Regions from separate parts of the Polaribacter staleyi genome, predicted to be linked through region 2. Evidence: riboswitches for the same ligand, from Rfam matches in the RefSeq annotation. Region 2 holds a riboswitch; the other holds the start of a gene.

What was found. A riboswitch is a leader RNA that binds a small molecule or an ion and turns the genes downstream of it on or off. The one in region 2 is predicted to bind cobalamin.
Region 1: another riboswitch for cobalamin. It lies ahead of nrdG (anaerobic ribonucleoside-triphosphate reductase activating protein); the one in region 2 lies ahead of WHD07_RS13365 (TonB-dependent receptor).

Annotation. Positions count from the first base shown of each region.
Region 1 is NZ_CP150665.1:4,193,546-4,197,188, forward strand. It holds gene nrdD (anaerobic ribonucleoside-triphosphate reductase) at 1-745, opposite strand, end outside; gene nrdG (anaerobic ribonucleoside-triphosphate reductase activating protein) at 749-1,201, opposite strand; cobalamin riboswitch at 1,321-1,520, opposite strand; gene WHD07_RS17385 (DMT family transporter) at 1,637-1,963, opposite strand; gene cysS (cysteine--tRNA ligase) at 2,163-3,641, shown strand.
Region 2 is NZ_CP150665.1:3,169,484-3,173,126, reverse strand. It holds gene WHD07_RS13365 (TonB-dependent receptor) at 1-1,828, opposite strand, end outside; cobalamin riboswitch at 1,928-2,114, opposite strand; gene WHD07_RS13360 (hypothetical protein) at 2,783-2,911, opposite strand; gene WHD07_RS13355 (SGNH/GDSL hydrolase family protein) at 2,914-3,643, opposite strand, start outside.

The sequences.
Region 1 (3,643 bases), 1.0 Mb from region 2:
CTTTTTCTCTTTCTTTATTAAACCATTTCATAAAAAATAGTTGTAATTTTTTAAGACTTTCCCATTGCGGTTTTGTCATGTCAGGAAAAACAAACTCACCAAATAAGCTGTCAAAATATTTTTCATCGTATAAAGAGATATTCCAAAAAACAGATTGATAACCTCTTGCAGCAGCAGGCTGATTAATTGCATAAACCGCATGTTGTAAATGATTAGAAACTGTTTTGGTGTTAGAATTTAGGTAATCGTTTCCAAAATCTTTTCTAGCAAAATAATCAAAATACAATAAAAATTCTACAGTTGCCAAAGCACCTGCAAATTGAGAGCTAATGGCAAAGACAAGGTTTACAAATTCGCCACAATAACTCTCTAAATGTTGTGGTGCTTTACTTTCACCTCCAAGCTTGGTAAGTCCGTCAAATAAAAATGGATACATACTAATAGAAGTGCAATAAGGTTTTAAAGAGGTTTCATCATGTACATAAATTTCATGAGCTTCTATTTGCCTTACATATTCATTGGCCAAATTTTTATCAAATAGTTGTTCAATTTTATTTTTTACCAATTGCCTATTTACCTGAACGTTAATATCCTTATTTAGTTCAGCTTCCATAGTAGCTATGTTTTTAGAAGAAACATTGGCGTTGGCGTCTATTTTAGAGCCATCAGCAGCATTGCTTGCATTAATGTAATTCTGAATAAAATTAATTTTTTGGTTTACCTGTTTTTCCGTTAATCGAATCATAGCTTAATAGTTTTTTAAGAATAAATGATTTAAATTTTTATTTGTTTGTACTTCTATAAATTGCTGATTGGTATCAGGTTTATCTAAGCCTCCTTTTTTGGCAATCCATTTGCCGGTTTTAATCCAAGTTAGGTGTTGTAGTAAATTTTTATCAATATGTTCCTTACCTGTATAAAGGCATGTTTTGTATCCTTCTTTTTGGGCGTATTTTAAATAATCTATGAGTTCTTTTTGATGCCATTCTCCACCCATAAATAAAACACAACTTGCAAATCCTTTATATTTTAGTAATGTTTGTTTGTATAATTTTATAGAAAGTTGTTGTCCGTTTTCTTCTTTCCATAAAATAGGAGAATGACAACCTTTGCAGCGAATTTTACATCCACAAATGCTAAAACAAATACTGATTTCACCAGGCACTTCTTGTAGTACAACCTGAATGCTAGAATAATTCATTTTCATTAATAATATAACCAATAAGGCTTACTTATTGATGGTTTAAAATGTGTCAAAAAAGGTACGATAACCCAATGGTATAAGTAGATACATCGTGCCATAACTTTTATCCCGAAAGTTTGACTAATTAGAAGTTGGCAGGTCTTCTGACTTACTCTGGTTTTTACGTCTTCCCGTTTATAAATAGATAAACAGTGACAAAGAATGTAAAACTTTTAATAGAGCTTACAGCTGCGGGAACAGTATAGGTTTTACACCTATTTCCCTTTTAATTTTAACAATTGATATTGTTATTAAAACCAAATTCTATTCAAATTTAAAAATCATTTACCTTTTGTGTCTAATATTTAGAAGAACTTATTAGCTACTTATAAACATATTTATAGGTAATAAGTTTTAGGATTGTAAGAGTATAGAAAACAAAGAAATTTGTTTTTAATGAGACACTACTTTTAAACCAATTATAGAAATTATTAAAGTAGAAATAAAAAAAAGACGCCAAAACGTAGCGGGCTCTTTAAATATAAAAATACCTAATAAAACGGTTCCAACGGCACCTATTCCCGTCCAAACAGCATAAGCAGTTCCTATAGGTAATTCTTGTGTTGCTTTTAAAAGGAGCAACATACTTGCAGATAAACATACTATAAAACCAATGTACCAATAGGTAGTTTCGGTACCTGTGCTTTCTTTAGCTTTACCTAAGCAAGCAGCAAAAGCAACTTCAAAAAGTCCCGCTATAATTAATAGTATCCAATTCATTTTAAGATGGGGTTTTATCAATTTTAAAAATTGAAATGTAAATTTAATTATAATTTTAAGAAGTAATTTGTATAAATAAAAGAATAACAATTATATTTTTTTTCAGCGACTTTAAATCTTAGCAAACTTCTAACAAATTCCATTTCGGTATTCTTTTTAAAGTGTCTATCTTTATCGGCTGTAATTAGTCACTTATTTAATGGAATTATACAAAGAAAATCAGCTTAAAGTATACAACTCTTTAACCAAATCTAAAGAGGATTTTAAAACCATAACAGACGGATATGTAGGTATGTACGTTTGTGGTCCAACGGTTTATAGCAACGCACATTTAGGTAATGTTAGAACCTTTATGTTTTTTGATGTTGTGTATAGATATTTACTACATTTAGGCTATAAGGTGCGTTATGTACGTAATATTACCGATGCTGGCCATTTAGAAAATGATGCAGATGAAGGAGAAGACAAAATTGCAAGAAAAGCACGTTTAGAACAAATTGAACCCATGGAAGTTGTACAACGTTACACGGTAGACTTTCATGATGTTTTAAAAAACTATAACTTTTTACCACCAAGTATAGAGCCAACTGCAACAGGTCATATTGTAGAGCAAATAGAAATGATTAAAGAAATCATAGAAAAAGGTTTTGCGTATGAGGTAAATGGTTCTGTATATTTTGATGTGCATGAATACAATAAAAAAGAAAACTACGGAATTCTCTCTGGTAGAAAAGTAGAAGATTTACTACATAATACAAGAACTTTAGATGGGCAGTCTGACAAGAAAAATCCGCAAGATTTTGCACTTTGGAAAAAAGCCGATGAGAAACATATTATGCGTTGGCCTTCTCCTTGGAGCGATGGTTTTCCGGGGTGGCACTTAGAGTGTTCTGTAATGAGTACAAAATATTTAGGCGAAAGTTTTGATATTCATGGTGGTGGAATGGATTTAAAATTTCCGCATCACGAATGCGAAATTGCACAATCTAAAACTTGTAGTGGCGTAACGCCTGTAAATTATTGGATGCATACAAATATGCTTTCTTTAAATGGGCAGAGAATGGCAAAATCTACAGGGAATTTTATTTTACCTAATGAAATTTTAACAGGAGAAAACACTATTTTGCCAAAAGCATTTTCTGCAAGTGTGGTTCGTTTTTTTAATATGCAGGCCAATTATAGAAGTATTTTAGATTTTTCTGGAGATGCATTAGAAGCATCAGAAAAAGGACATTCTAAATTGATGGAAGCTGTTAATTTCTTAGATAAGATTGAATCAGGTAAAACATCTACTTTTGATGTGCAAAAATGGAAAAAAGATTGTTATGCAGCAATGAACGACGATTTTAACACACCAATGTTAATTCCGCAATTATTTGAAGCGGTAAAGGTTGTTAATCAAATTAAAGAACATAAAGCAAGTTTAACGGCAGTTGATTTAGCTGAATTTAAAACAACGTTTAACGCATTTGTTTTTGATGTTTTAGGGTTGATGAATGAAAATTCTCAAGACAATTCAGAAAAAATAAATGGCGTTGTAGAATTGTTAATTAAATTAAGAAAAGAAGCAAGAGAAAATAAAGATTGGGCTTTGTCAGACCAAATTAGAGATGAACTAATTGCATTAGGAATTCAACTAAAAGATGGTAAAGAAGGTACTTCTTTTATAATAAATTAAAA
Region 2 (3,643 bases):
AACTAATGTTTGCCTTTTGGCTATATCTTTCTCCCGTATAAATAAAACTGTAGTTCAATTCTAATTTTCGGTAATCTATCATAGCACTTATACTACCGCTATGAACTGGTATATACGGAATCTGATCTCCATAATTATTTACACCAGCAGTAACATCAATAGATTCTTGATACGTGTAACTTAGGTTGGTGCTGTACTTAAATTTTGTGCCCAAACTACCAATTGCCTTTATATTTGTTTCTATTCCGGCAGTTTCTACTTTACCTAAATTAAACATAGACCAACGGAACAGATTTGCACCAGGAACTGCTACAATTTTGTTGTCTATCCAAATTTTATAGACATCTGATTGAAGATCAAATGCTACTTTTTTAAACTCAGTTTGATAAGAAAATCCAAGATTTACCTGAGTTGCGTCTTCTGGATCTAAAAAGGTATTTCCTATAAATGTATAATACAAATCATTAAAAGTAGGTTGCCTAAAAATTTCTTTATAAAAGCTTCTTACCCTAAATTTATTAGAAGTAAAAGGTTGCCAATTCAACATAATGGTAGGTGAGTATTTCTGCAAATCTTCTGCTGCTTCATAAAAAAGTACCGTTTCATCTACTGTAGTACTCAATAAACTACCTTGTATGTGAACTTTATCAAAAGTAAAATCGGCAGCTAAGGATGATAAAAGCGTAATTCTTTTAGGGTATGAAAATCGATACAAATTTGCATCCATCGTATTCCTTTGTAAGTCTGTTGCTAGAGATAATTTGCAAAAAGGAGAAACCTGAAACGTATTTACCATCGATAAATAATATTCTTCTTGCGTATATTTGTTGTCTAATTCCCCGTCTACCTTTATAATTTCTGGATCTACATATCTAGAATAATTATGAGCATATTTACCTCTTAACACAAAAAAATAGAAATCGTTTACATGCTTTGTAAATGCTCCTTGTAGAAAATTATTTCGATCCCATAAACGTTGTGGACGCTTAAAACGATTAGCAACAATAGCTCCTGGCAATCCACGTTCAGAATCATAATGATATAGTTTTACATTCCACCCATTCTTAATACCTTGTGCACCATGCACAGAGACTTCCGCTCTAAAAGATTCAATATCTGCATTATTACGTGTTGCTATTGTATCATAGCTACCGTTAGTGTATCTAAATTTATATTTACCATTGGCATTAAGATACTCTGTACTAATACGCCCACTTAATTGATTATTAATTTTAAAATCTACATTTACAGAAGGATTTACCAAGCCAAAGGATCCTGTTTTTAAACTAACATTTGCATTACTACGTTTACCATCTAAAAATTGAGGTGTTTTAGACTTTAAATAAATACTATTTGAAGAAGCATAGGATTTAGCGGATTGATCTAAATCTGATCGTTGACCTTGGTATAACGATACAGCTTCCATGTTTTGTACAGAATATTTCCCTAAATCTATTTGCCCATTTTGTGCGTTTCCTAATTGAACACCATCATAAAAAATCCCTGTATGTTGTGATCCCATACCTCTCACATTTATGGTTTTAATACCGCCAATTCCTCCATAATCTTTTAACTGAACTCCACTAAAAAAACGAATAGCATCTGCAACACTAGAATTACTTAAACGCGTTAAAGACTTTCCTGTTAAAGTCTGAACAGAAATAGGAGAAAAGTGCTTTTTTAATTTCTCTTTATTGGTAATTAAAAAAATTTCTTTAAGCTGTACGGCATTTATTGAATCAATTTTTTGGGCATATAAAAAATTAGAATTATAGCAACATATAATAAAGAAAATAAACAAAAAAGAGTGTAAAAAAGAAGTCCTCATACCTAAATTTTGCGTAAGAGGATAGAATAAGAAAAGTACTACGTATCCAAATTTTAGATAGATAGGCTCCTAATTCTAGCTTCAATCCTCGAAAGCTTAATGAATTATAAAAAAATGGCAGGTCTTCTGACTTACTCCATCCACCCGGTCTTCCCATTCTTTCGAAAAGTGACCATTCGAGTTTCAACTTTAGAGCTTACAGCTGCGGGACAGTTCTAGATTTACACTAGATTCCCATTTTAATATCAAGTTTTTAAACCCGATAACCATTCTTAGTTAAAAAATATGATACAAATTTATCTACAATTTGTTAATTGACAATGCAGTTTTATGCTTTATTTTTAATTACACATTTATATTCTTATTAAACAAGCTACATTAATATATTAAATTAAAAATACCAGGCTATCTAGAAAATTACAACAAGAAAAATTAAGAAAAAAACAACCTCAAATAAAATAATTTAGCTCGTATAAATATTGCCCCCCAACACTATTTTTTACTAGCCAATTATATTAAATGAAGTTGCATTAAAGTTATTTAAATTAGAAACAATATTTATTCATTTCTATATTTTACAGTAAAGAAAACAAACACCTTAAATTATCTATAATAATTTGTATCAAAAAGAAATAAAAGCTAAAAACAATTCGTTATTACAATTATTTCTTATTGAAATTACATTTTTCAAATGTATTGCAATAAAACAAAAAAAGCTTACGGAAACCCGTAACCGGGTTGTTATATAACAAGAAAAAAAACAACCCAAAATCACAAAAAAATTTCTTTATTTTTCAGTGAATATTACTTTAAAAAATCAATCTTGGCAAAAAAACGCTTTATAAAATAGGTTTTTGAGGTCAACTTTTAAATCAAATTTAAAAGCTTCAATTTTGGAATAACTATAAAACAAAATACTTTAAACGTTTTTATACTAAAAACTCATCAAAAAAATTATTCTTTAATTAACTTATATGTATGTATTTTAGGTTTGTTTGCTGTGTATATTTTGGTTCTAATACTACTTAAATCTTTCCATAAAGAATCTCTTTTAGGAAGCAATTCGAAATATTCTTTAGTCATTTTTAAACCATACGGATACCAAGGTTTCCCTCGCTGAGATTCATTTTTTTTTCTAAGAAAGCTTTTTTAGACTCCATCGTATCATCACCTAGATAATCCCTAAGTGTACGAAATTCCATTAAAGCTAAAGTTCTCAATTTTTCATTTGTTTTTTTATAACCCAAACACCAATCATACACTTTTTGAGCTTGTTTATATTGTGGCGTTTTAGCGTTTAAAGACAAATCAATTCCTTTTTTTAATTTTTTAGAATTATAAGTACCTACTTCAATACCGTCAATAACTAATTGATAAACTCCCGCTCTTAAATTTTTAAATAAAAAAAACTCTTGCGTATATTCCTTTCTATCTTTTATTAAACCCAATGCCGGAGCTAAATTTTCTTGAAGCGCAAAAGGTAATGCATTTTCAAACACCGTAAATTCTTTTGTACCATCTATTAAGTTTACCTCGCAATTATATGAGGTTATTACTTTTTTAGCCTTTACATCAATCTCTACTCTAGAAGTATACTTTACAGGAAAAACTGTTTTAATCAACTCATAAGCCATAATTAAATGACCTAATTCACCAGGATGTGTTCTATCTACTCCTATTATGGTTGCAGTCTTATCTTTCTTTTGCACTTGCTTGTTTGCCTTTAACATTACTGCATTCAAGTCTACTAAAGGAGAATTATACTTCTCTGCCAATTTTTTAATTTCATCAGCAAAAACCACCAAACCATCGTTT